DNA from 2 places in the Pontibacillus yanchengensis genome. Region 2 is predicted to be linked to the other one. Evidence: riboswitches for the same ligand, from Rfam matches in the RefSeq annotation. Region 2 holds a riboswitch; the other holds the start of a gene.

Region 1 (6,374 bases), on a different contig from region 2:
TTTCTGACCAAAACGATGAATTCGTCCAATTCGTTGTTCTAATCGCATCGGATTCCAAGGAAGGTCATAATTGATCATATTATTGCAAAATTGAAGATTTATGCCTTCACCGCCAGCTTCGGTAGCAATAAGGACCTGGGCTTGATTTTGAAAAAGTTGCTTCATCCAATCCTTTTTACTTCGTTTAAAGCCCCCTCTAAATGGAACGGAGGTAATGCCATGTTGTTGCAAATACCATTGTAAGTAAAATTGCGACGCACGGTATTCAGTAAAAATAATAAACTTTTGGTCCGTTTTAGAAATGAGCTCAACAACTTTTTTAGCCTTCGCATGGTGAGGCATTTGCTGGATGTGAGAAATCATCTCTTGTAACTGTTCCGCACGAGTTGGATGGATCTCTTCATTTTTTAGCATGTTTTGAATGGAGAGGAAACAAGCTTCTCTACTAGAACATAACTCTCTTAAAAGAGTAATGTTCGTAAAGGCCATCCCTCCACTAGAGATTTCGGTTAAAAACTTATATGCTTCTTGTTCTTCTTTTGTGAATTCTATATTCACAGTCTCTACGTGTCTCTTCGTCCAATCTACACCTGTTTCATCTCGTCGGTTACGAACCATTACTTTATTGACCAGGGATTTTAAGTGATGGTCATTTGAGAGTTGATTCCTATTTTTACCGAACCTTTTAGTGAAGTCTTCATAATTACCCAAATGTCCTGGTTTTAAAATAGATACAAGATTGAATATATCTATTAAGTGATTCTGTACAGGTGTTGCGGTAAGTAGTAAGCAATATTTTTTCTTAAGCTTTTGCACAAATTCATAGTTTTTGGTTTTATGATTTTTTAATTTATGCGCTTCATCAATAATGACCATATCGTAATCTGTATCTAAGATGAGATCGCGGTGAGGTGCCCTTTTTGCCGTGTCCATAGAGGAAACAACAACATCATATCCCCATATATGGGTTTTTCGTTGTGCTGCTGCTGGAATATAAAATTTTTGATTCATCTCTAGTACCCATTGATTGACTAAGGAAGCGGGGGCCAAAATTAGAACTTTTTTGACGAGACCTCTAATCATATATTCCTTTAATATCAATCCAGCCTCAATCGTTTTACCTAAACCCACCTCATCAGCAAGAATGGCACGACCGTTCATTTGCTCGACAACTTGTTCTGCACATGCCAACTGGTGAGGTAGAAAATCTACCTGAGGTAAATATTGAGGGGATGTAAGGCCCTTAAACTCTGGTGTAGATAGTTGTTTTGATGTTTCATAGGCCATTTGAAATAAATCCCATGAACAAAAGGGACCTTCAGACATGAGTTCGTTTTCCAATGAAGCATCAATCGAAGTGTGAAGATCGATGTTTTGGTTCATTCTATTCTCACCTCAAATTATAGATTATTATAGAATATCCTGTCTTTAATAATGGTTTTCAGGTACACACCAAGGAATGCCTATGGTATAATGACACTAATTTATAATCTATTGTTCACATATCTTATGGTTTTTATGATATAGCTACATATTTTTTCTAATTTTCATAATAGCGAATGATTACAAGAGGAGAGACTACTTTTATGGTAGCGCCGAAGGAGCAAGCTGTTGTAGCGAATCTCTCAGGCAAAAAAGACTCTTGTAGGACGCACCTCTGGAGAGTGCCTTTTTATTTAGGGCCACCCAAGAAGCAAGCAGTTTTCATTTTTGATGAATACACTTTACCTAAACTGTGAAACTTTCTGGTGAATGGACAGGGAATAACACTAAGGATGTGGATTCTCTGTTTTTTTATGTCTTTTTTTCAGAAAATTATGACAAGAACTAGACTTGAATACGTTTTGAGTAAAGCTAGAATGGGGGAAAAATGATGTCCGATTTAAAACGAACGCCACTTTATCCTGAGTTTGAAAAAGCTGGGGCGAAAACCGTTGATTTTGGTGGATGGGAAATGCCTGTACAGTTTTCTTCTATTATAGAGGAACACAAAGCAACCAGGACAACAGCAGGGTTATTCGATGTGTCTCATATGGGAGAAATTTATGTAGAGGGCCCTGAAAGTGAAGCCTTCTTGCAAAGAATGTTAACAAATGATGTATCGAAGTTAACTCCAAACAGAGCGCAATATACCATCATGTGTTATGAAAATGGTGGTACAGTAGATGATCTACTGGTATATAAGTTGGATGAGCAAAAATATTTACTAGTGGTGAATGCAGCTAATACAGAGAAAGACTTTAATTGGCTGAAAGACAATCTTGTCGAGGAGGCAATTGTAGAAAATCAATCTGATCACTATGTGCAACTAGCCATACAAGGACCAAAAGCAGAAATGATTTTACAAAAGCTTACCAAAACAGATTTGGCGGAAATAAAATTCTTTCGGTTTAAGCAAGGTGTCTCGTTTGAAGGAGTAGACCACCTAGCCCTTGTGTCTAGAACAGGTTATACGGGAGAAGATGGGTTTGAAATCTATCTCCATCCAGATTCTGGACAAGCTTTATGGCAAGCTATAGTTAGAATAGGAGAGAAGGATGGTTTACAACCTGTTGGGTTAGGTGCTAGAGATACGCTTCGGTTTGAAGCAAATCTTGCATTATATGGACAGGAGCTTAGCTCTGAAATAACCCCCGTGGAAGCTGGACTTTCCTTTGCAGTAAAAACAAATAAAGAAGCAGACTTTATGGGGAAAGAAGTTTTAAAGAAACAAAAGGAAAAAGGACCAGCACGAAAGCTTGTTGGTATAGAAATGGTCGATAAAGGTATTCCTCGTCATGGGTATCCTGTGTATATAGATGAAGAACAGGTAGGTTTTATTACGTCAGGTACTCAATCACCTACGTTAGAGAAACGCATTGGTTTAGCATTATTACCAGTCGCATATATTTCGGAGGGACAAGAAGTTATTGTTCAAGTGCGTAAACGTAAGCTGCGTGCAAAAGTGGTACCAACACCGTTTTACAAAAGATCTTAGGAAGAAAAGGGGGAGGAACATCTATGACCTTTCGATATTTACCAATGACTACTAAAGATAAAGAGTCCATGCTTGATGCTATTGGGGTGAAGTCGACTAATGAATTGTTTCAAGACATTCCAGAAGCGATTCGGTACAATGGCGACCTTCAGATTAAGCCAGCCTTAAGTGAGCCGGTATTAATGCGTGAATTATCACGCTTAGCAAATAAAAACATCAACACCCAACAATATACTTCTTTTCTAGGGGCTGGTGTGTATGATCATTACATCCCTTCCATAGTAAATCATGTTATTTCACGTTCGGAATTTTATACGGCATATACACCCTATCAGCCTGAAATTTCCCAAGGGGAGCTGCAGGCAATTTTTGAATTTCAAACAATGATATCCGAATTAACTGGGATGGAAGTATCGAATTCCTCTATGTATGACGGAGGTACAGCTCTTGCAGAAGCAGTTACCTTAAGTGCCGGACAAACGAAGAAAAAGAAAGTTATTGTATCAAAAGCAATACACCCACAATCAAGAGAAGTCATTCAAACATATGCAAAAGGTCCAAATTTGGAAGTCATTGAAATCGATACAAAGGATGGAATAACTGATATCAAGGCTCTAGAACAAGAACTTGATGAAAATACCGCTAGTGTAGTTATCTCTTATCCAAACTTCTATGGTCAAGTTGAACCGTTAGCTGAGGTGCAGAGACTTTTAGAAGATCACAAAGCAATGTTCATTGTCTCAAGTAATCCACTTTCTTTAGGGTATCTCACCCCACCAGGAGAGTTTGGTGCAGATATTGTCGTCGGGGATACACAGGTATTTGGCATACCAGCACAATTTGGGGGGCCACATTGTGGCTATTTTGCAACTACAAGCAAATTAATGAGAAAGGTACCTGGTCGTCTCGTTGGACAAACAAAAGATGAGGAAGGCCGAAGAGGGTTTGTTCTTACTTTACAAGCTCGTGAACAACACATAAGACGTGATAAAGCTACCTCTAATATTTGTTCCAACCAAGCCCTGAATGCCTTAGCTACATCTGTTGCTTTAAGTGCCTTAGGAAAACAAGGACTAAAAGAGATGGCCTATCAAAATATGCAAAAAGCTCGTTATGCATTTGCTAAACTTCAGGAAGCTGGTATGAAGGTTAAATTCAAGGGTGCATTCTTTAATGAAGTTGTATTGGATTGCCAAAAATCAATTAACACAATCAATCAAAAGCTTCAGGAAAAAGGGTATATTGGCGGTTTCGATCTTGAATCGACAGATCCTAGTCTTAGCGGTTGTATGTTAATAGCTATTACAGAAATGCGTACAAAAGAAGAAATCGATGCCTTTGTCACAGAATTGAGGGATATACATGTTGAATGAAAACTTTCCACTGATTTTTGAACGTAGTCAAGAAGGTCGTATGGGATATAGTTTACCTGATTTAGATGTACCTGAAGTTGATATTGAACTGGATGAACAATATGTTCGAAAGAGTGATGCTGATCTACCTGAGGTAAGTGAGCTTCAAATAATGCGTCATTATACAGCACTATCGACACGAAACCATGGTGTTGATTCAGGTTTTTATCCATTAGGCTCTTGTACCATGAAGTATAATCCAAAAATCAATGAAGATGTAGCTCGTATTCCGGGTTTTAGTCACATACATCCATTACAAGACGCAAATAGTGTTCAAGGTGCTTTAGAGTTAATGTATGATCTCCAATCCTCTTTAGAGGCAATTACAGGTATGAACACTGTTACACTTCAGCCAGCTGCAGGAGCTCATGGTGAGTGGACTGGGTTGATGATGATTCGAGCTTTCCATGAAACAAATGGAGATTATAATCGTACCAAAGTTATCGTTCCAGATTCAGCGCATGGAACGAATCCTGCTTCAGCTACAGTTGCAGGTTTTGAAGCGGTAACAGTAAAATCCAATGAACAAGGATTAGTTGATTTAGATGATTTAAGAAGAGTCGTGGATGAGAACACCGCTGCGTTGATGTTAACAAATCCGAACACGCTAGGATTGTTTGAAGAACATATACTAGAAATGGCCGAAATAGTTCATGGTGCTGGTGGTAAATTATATTATGACGGGGCAAATTTGAATGCAATTCTAGGGTACGCCCGTCCTGGAGATATGGGATTTGATGTAGTTCACCTTAATTTGCATAAAACATTTACTGGTCCCCATGGTGGTGGTGGTCCTGGTTCTGGCCCAGTGGGGGTTACCTCAGAGTTAGAACCTTATTTACCTAAGCCGCTATTAAAGAAACAAAATAATCGATTTGTATTTGAAGATAATCGACCTCAATCAATAGGGAGGGTGAAACCGTACTTTGGTAACTTTGGAATCAATGTTCGAGCTTATACGTATATTCGTACAATGGGTCCTGATGGTTTGCGTCAGGTTAGTGAATACGCCGTACTTAATGCGAATTATATGATGAGAGAACTACAGTCAACTTTTGACTTACCATTTTCTCAACATTGTAAGCATGAATTCGTACTATCTGGTAAGCGCCAGAAGAAATTAGGTGTGCGTACGTTAGATATAGCCAAACGATTGCTAGACTTCGGCTATCATCCACCTACCATTTATTTCCCTATAAATGTAGAGGAAGCTATGATGGTAGAGCCAACAGAGACGGAGGCCAAAGAAACACTAGATGAATTTATATCGGTCATGAAGCAAATTTCTAAAGAAGTAGAAGAAAAACCCGAGGTTGTTCAAGAAGCGCCTCACACAACGATTGTAAGTCGATTAGACGAAACAACAGCCGCTAGGAAACCAGTACTTCGTTATACCAGAGATTAGATAAATAAAGATCCTCAACAATACGTTGAGGATCTTTACTATTAACTCTGTTTAATTTTACCGTCCCATTTTTTAAATCCACCTTGTAGAACATGGAGTTGATCGTACCCTTTTTTATGAAGGACGTTAGCTGCTCTTGAGGAACGGGTTTGGTTTTGGCAATACAAATAAACGGGTTTGTCTGGACGTATTTCCTGCAAACGTTGTTTCAATTGGGTTACTGGGATGTTTCGAGCTCCAAGAATATGTCCTGCTTTAAATTCGTTAGGTTCTCGAACATCAATAAGTTGGGCTTTACGGTATCCTTCACGAAATTGTTCTGATGTCAGTGTTTTTAAATAACGGCGTTGATTTACATATCTTATAACGGCAAAGCCGATAATGAGTGCTAATCCTACAATAAAAATCCACATCGTAACTCCCCCTATCTCTCTCATGATTCCTAATCTATTATAGTTCTGTTTGAATTAAGTTTCAAAGTTTTTTTATATAGAAAGTCAAACGTTTGTGGTTTGATTACATTTTCTACGAGGAATTATAACTTACTGTCCAAATTGGTTCAAACGCTTAAGATAACATA
Region 2 (6,374 bases):
AAGACCCTCATTTAACCAAAAGCTACAATGTTATGAAAGCATACGGTCAATCGAAGCTTGCAAATGTGTTGTTTACGAAAGAGTTGGCAAGAAGACTTCAGAATAGTAGTGTTACGGTTAATGCTGTTCATCCAGGTGCTGTGGCTACTAGTCTCGGTGTGAATAGAAATACAGGCTTTGGTAAGCGTGTTATGATCTTTCTAAGCCCATTCTTTCGAACACCTGAAAAGGGAGCAAGTACTGCCATTTATTTAGCAACCAGCCCTGAAGTGGAAGGGAAGAGTGGCGACTATTACTATAATGAATCCATTGTCCCTATTACCAATAAGGCAAATGATGAGCAACTGGCAAAAATGTTTTGGGAATGGAGCGAAAAGGAAGTAGGGTTATAGCTTCTATTTTTAAAATAGCTTTATAGACTAATATATACAGTTAGAAGAATCAGTAGGTGAAATCATTTTGGAGATTGTATTAATTATTATTATCAGCGTATTAGCTGTTGCCATTGTATGGGATGTGTTGTTCCTACTTCCTACAAGATGGTTGAAGGTAGAGCGTGTGAAGTGGGATAGTAAGGCTAAAAAGAAGGTTATCCAAATTAGTGATCTTCATATTAAGCATTTACGTGTGCCTATTACAACACTTAAACAACTGATTGAAGATGAACAGCCTGATTATGTGTTTTTAACAGGAGACTTTATTGATAAAAATGAAAAAGAATTCCCTAAGCTAGAGCGCTTTTTAACCATGATACAGCAAACAGGTGTGGAAACGTATGCTGTACTAGGCAATCATGATAGGTATATTGAAGAGGTTCATAAACTGGAAGAAATTTTAGGTAAGTATCAGGTTCATTTGTTAAAAAATGAGTATGTAGAAAAAGAGGATTTATTTATTGTAGGAATTGATGACTTTTGCCAAGGACATCATGATATAAAGCGGAGTTTCCAATTTTCCAATCCTCTTATTAAAGATATTCTTGTTTTGACCCATGACCCTGACATAGTGGATGATTTGAAAGAGTCTTATACGATGCTTGTTTCAGGCCATCTGCATGGAAAACAGGTGAACGTCCCTTATTTATTTAAAGTTGCCGACATGGGAAGATTAGCAAAAAGGGGGATTTACAAAGGCCAGCATGTACATTCAAATGGAACATTTTACATTTCAAAAGGAATCGGTCAATCTCGCTGGAACATTCGCTTCATGGTTCGAAGTGAAGTTACGATTCATGAGTTATCGTAAAGAAAATCGCACACGCCTTGTTCACCTCGGGCAGAGGCATTAGAGCTAGACTTGTAAGCAGAATAAACCTTATACTATTTAAAAAACTGCTCATCCCTTGTTATTGGGATGAGCAGTTTTTTAGATCACTCTATTCTTTATAAGAGGATATAAAGAATTTATATAGACTTCCATCCTCATCGTCTTCTGCGTGATTGTCGATATACTCTCTTATATATTCATTTAACTGCTTCCAGTTTTCATAACTCAGCTTCTTTTCCACCATGCTGAATTAGTAACGCAGCAGGAATACTAGAATACCAAGAGAAAACTCTCCCAATCTTATCTTGATGATTGAAACGATACCTAGTTTTTCGTAAAGGGAGGCTAAGTGTTGTGGCTCTCTGGAGCAACTTCCAATGATTTCAGAGCAAGAATCGAAACAGGAGCGCCTTTTAATATAGGAGCGAGTTGTTGAAATTAGGATCAACAATTGAAAAATAGGAGCGACAACCAAATATATGCACCAATAGTGCTACAACGGGATCTTGGAACTTATGATTTTTCTATTTCAGAGAGTTTTAGCCTAACAATAAGAAAATGAGCTGGTAAGTTTTCTATATTGACCATTACATAGAAGCCTGATACCATAACCTTTATCGCAACTGCATATATGCAACGAGTGTTATGGGTGACACTATAACAGGAGCAAATTCTGGAGAGACCGTTTAAACGGCGCCGAAGGGTTCACAATCTCAGGCAACCGGACAGGATTGTTAGATGTACTTAAAAGTAGCTTAGTATGTTTGACGACTGCCTGAATGAGATTGGATGTATGGATTCCAATCTTTTTTAATGTCGAGGACAGGTTAAGAAAAGATAAGACTTATTAGAACAAATCAAATAGACGAGGTGACGCAACATGGAAAATCGACGCGCAGTAGTCAGTGTTCTTGGTAAAGACCAAGTAGGAATTATCGCAAAGGTTACAACTGTTTTATCTGAAAAAGAGATAAACGTGTTAGATATTAATCAAACAATCGTGGAGGATTTCTTTACGATGATGATGATTGTAGACGTAACGCAAATTGAGGATCTCGATTCCGTTCGCCAAACATTAAATGAGATTGGCGAAGAGCTCGGTGTCAAAATTAATCTACAGCTTGAAGAAGTCTTTCAAGCTATGCATCGAATATAAGGAGGGCGATTCACAATGAATATCGGATTAGATGAAATTACAGAAACCGTACGCATGGTTCAAATGGAAAACTTAGATATACGCACGGTTACTATTGGAATCGATCTCAAGGATTGTGCGGATGCAGATTTCTCAGCTATGCAAACACGTGTGTATGATAAAATAGTGAGCTATGCAAAAAACCTAAAGCCATATGCTGAGCAGGTGGAAAAAGAGTATGGTGTACCAATCATAAATAAACGAATTGCGGTTACTCCTATTTCGGAGTTACTTGGCAATGCAACAAGAGAACAGGCGATTGAACTGGCGAAAACATTAGATAAAGCAGCAGCGGATATAGGTGTTGATTTTATCGGAGGCTATTCAGCTCTTGTTCATAAAGGAGTAACAAAAGGTGACCAAGTGTTGCTAGATTCCTTGGCAGAGGCATTGACCGTAACAGACCGCGTTTGTGCATCGATTTCTGTAGCCACGACAAGAACAGGTATTAACATGGATGTCGTTAAACAAATGGGTACGATTATTAAGGAAGCTTCTGAAAACACAAGAGACCAGGACGGCATCGCATGTGCAAAGCTAGTTGTTTTCTCAAACCCAGTAGAAGATAATCCATTTATGGCCGGCGCTTTCCATGGTACAGGTGAAGGAGACGCCGTACTGAATGTAGGCGTAAGTGGACCTGGGGTTGTATTAAATGCACTGAAAAAACACCCAGAAGCAGATCTCGGTGAAGTCTCTCAAGTGATTAAGAAAACCGTCTTTAAAATTACGCGCGCTGGAGAGCTAGTTGGGAGAGCCGTTGCGGATCAACTCGATGTGCCATTTGGTATTTTAGATTTATCCCTTGCACCAACAAACGCATTGAACGATAGTGTAGCAGAAATCCTAGAAGAGATTGGTGTGGAACGTGTTGGAACTCACGGGACTATTGCCGCTCTAGCACTAATGAATGACGCTGTGAAAAAAGGTGGAGCTATGGCTAGTTCGTATGTAGGTGGATTAAGCGGTGCGTTTATTCCAGTCAGTGAGGACAATGGCATGATTCAAGGAGTGAATGATGGCTCCCTGACGTTACCAAAACTAGAAGCCATGACCTGTGTGTGCTCAGTTGGACTAGACATGATCGCTTTATCAGGAGAAGCATCTGCCGAAACGCTCTCAGGTATTATTGCAGACGAAGCAGCCATCGGGATGATCAACAAAAAAACAACAGCTGTACGAGTGATCCCAGTACCAGATAAAGAAGAAGGGACAATGGTTGAGTTTGGAGGTCTATTAGGCCGAGCCCCCGTAATGGGAGTTAATCCTTTCAGTTCTGAAGGATTTGTGAAGAGAGGCGGAAGAATACCGGCTCCATTACAATCGTTGATAAATTAATGCTATTAGGAAAGCTCGCATGTGTATTCTGAATAGAATGCACATGCGATTTTTTTGGAGAGAAAAAGAAACAAGGAATCGAGCTAATACACGTGAACGAAAGAAGGGACAGTGGGTCAATATAAGTAGGATGGAAGAGAGCAAAAAGCGATCTGAAGCGAGCATAAGTGGGTTGGAAGAGAGCAAAAAAGCAACCTGAAGCCAGAATTAGTGATGATAACACATAATTTGAAAACGCTTCATACGAATAGCTTGCTAGAAAGTTGTCAGTATTTTATAATAAATATGAATTTAACTCAGAAATGAATGACTATTCATTCACAATTAGGGGGAACATGTTCATGAATTTAAGTGATCAGTTGTCGATCACCACAAGAAAGAATCCCACCAAGACGGCTTATATTTTTCAGGATCAAGAAACAAGCTATCAAGAGCTAGAAGGTTCTATAACCAAGTTTGCTGCTAGTTTGAGAGAGCTTGGCTATGAAAAGGGAGATCATATTGCACTTGTAACAGGCAATAGCCCTTATTTTATGATTGGATTATATGGCGCACTACGCTTAGGGTTAACTGTAATACCTATCAACCCGATTTATACTGCAGACGAAATGAGTTATATTTTGAAAAATGGTGACGTAAAAGCTGTTATTACAATGGATTTGTTTGTTGAAACGTTTGAGGAAATGGCACATGACTTACCTTTAATTGAACATTATATCATTGCTGAGACAAGCCAAGACTCTAATTGGCAGCAAAGTCAATTAAGCGATAGAATGAAATCGTTTACAAACCTTGTGAAGGAAGGATCGCTTCAATTTGAACGTCCAACCATCGATGAAGAGGATATTGCTGTCATTTTGTACACTTCAGGAACCACAGGGGCTCCAAAAGGCGCTATGCTCACTCATAAGAATATTTATTCCAATGCGAAAGATGTAGCAGACTATTTACAATACGATACAAATGATAAGGTCATTGCAGCGTTGCCGATGTTCCACGTGTTTTGCTTAACGGTTTCACTGAACGCACCGTTGATGAATGGTGGAACTGTCATTATCGTACCTAAATTCTCTCCTCAAGAGACTTTCCAAGTGGCTAGTAAATGGGAAGCTACTGTATTCGCGGGTGTTCCTACCATGTATAATTACCTATTACAATCAAGTGAAGGTCATACAGAGGACTTTAGTAGTGTGCGCCTGTGTATTTCTGGTGGCGCATCTATGCCGGTTGCTTTATTGCAGGAGTTTGAGAACACCTTTAATGTCATGGTTTCAGAAGGATATGGGTTATCAGAAGCCTCTCCAGTAACATGTTTCAATCCACTTGATAGACCACGCAAAGCTGGATCTATTGGACAGAGTATATGGAATGTTGAAAACCGGGTTGTGGATGAGCTAGGAGAAGAGTTGCCACCAGGTGAGGTTGGAGAATTAATCGTTCGCGGACCAAATGTGATGAAGGGCTATTATAAACTCGATGAAGAAACTGCTGTAGCCTTGCGTGATGGTTGGCTTTACACTGGGGATATGGCTGAGGTCGATGAGGAAGGATATTTTTATATTGTCGATCGTAAGAAAGATATGATTCTAGTAGGAGGGTATAATGTTTATCCAAGAGAAGTGGAAGAAGTGTTATACAAGCATCCAAATATTACAGAAGTAGCAGTCATTGGAACACCAGATCCAAATCTAGGAGAAGCGGTACAAGCCTTCGTGGTACTAAATGAAGCCTCCGCTGTTACAGAACAAGAACTGGTGGATTACTGTGCTGGCCACCTCGCTAAGTACAAGCTTCCGACATCCATCGAGTTTTTGGATGAATTGCCAAAGAATACGACCGGTAAAATTTTAAGAAAGAGCTTACGCCAACGTGTTACGTATTAATATATGGGAAAAGGATGTCCTGGAGGGGCATCCTTTTTTGTTTTCTCCAAACAAACCTCACATATTCCGAGAATACCTCTATGGTGATCTTTATCCTATTTTCCCTCTCTTAACGATACAAGGATTCTATATTTAATGACAGAAATTTTCAAAAAACCCTTGAAACAAAGTATATTTTCCTGTAAATTTTAATACATAAAAGCGTAGAAGCGTAAAAGTGATAAAGTAATTAAAGGGGGAGAAACAAATGAAAAAGTGGTTAGCACTTATTTTAATTGTAGGTTTAATTTCATTAGTAGGTTGTGGAAGCTCTGAATCTGGTAATGCGGAGGCTTCTAATGATAAAGAAAAGCAAAAAGAGACATATAAAATTGGTGTAACACAAATCGTTGAGCACCCATCATTAGACGCTGCACAAAAAGGGTTCAAACAAGCATTTAAGGATGAAGGTGTGAAAGCGGAATTTGACGTACAGTTGGCGCAAGGGGATGCGAAGAATAACCAAACCATCGCCAAAAAGTTTGCAGGTGACGATGTGGACTTGATTTTTGCAAATTCAACGCCAAGTGCACAGAGTGCTCTAAATGTTACAAACGATATTCCAATTGTGTTCACTTCTGTAACGGATCCAGTCGGTTCTAGTTTAGTAGAATCAATGGAAAACCCGGGTGGAAATGTAACTGGAACAACAG

Evidence for each region. A riboswitch is a leader RNA that binds a small molecule or an ion and turns the genes downstream of it on or off. The one in region 2 is predicted to bind glycine.
Region 1: it holds a riboswitch for glycine, as region 2 does, so the genes downstream of both, gcvT (glycine cleavage system aminomethyltransferase GcvT) here and GLW08_RS06055 (ACT domain-containing protein) in region 2, are expected to answer to the same signal.

What each region holds. Positions count from the first base shown of each region.
Region 1 covers NZ_WMEU01000002.1:426,348-432,721, forward strand. Annotated here, with positions in the region: gene GLW08_RS09320 (DEAD/DEAH box helicase) at 1-1,383, opposite strand, end outside; glycine riboswitch at 1,560-1,652, shown strand; glycine riboswitch at 1,656-1,762, shown strand; gene gcvT (glycine cleavage system aminomethyltransferase GcvT) at 1,874-2,977, shown strand; gene gcvPA (aminomethyl-transferring glycine dehydrogenase subunit GcvPA) at 3,001-4,350, shown strand; gene gcvPB (aminomethyl-transferring glycine dehydrogenase subunit GcvPB) at 4,340-5,794, shown strand; gene GLW08_RS09340 (rhodanese-like domain-containing protein) at 5,836-6,207, opposite strand.
Region 2 covers NZ_WMEU01000001.1:1,253,776-1,260,149, reverse strand. Annotated here, with positions in the region: gene GLW08_RS06065 (SDR family oxidoreductase) at 1-392, shown strand, start outside; gene GLW08_RS06060 (metallophosphoesterase) at 460-1,245, shown strand; glycine riboswitch at 1,930-2,005, shown strand; gene GLW08_RS06055 (ACT domain-containing protein) at 2,147-2,422, shown strand; gene GLW08_RS06050 (PFL family protein) at 2,438-3,799, shown strand; gene GLW08_RS06045 (fatty acid--CoA ligase family protein) at 4,141-5,682, shown strand; gene GLW08_RS06040 (ABC transporter substrate-binding protein) at 5,930-6,374, shown strand, end outside.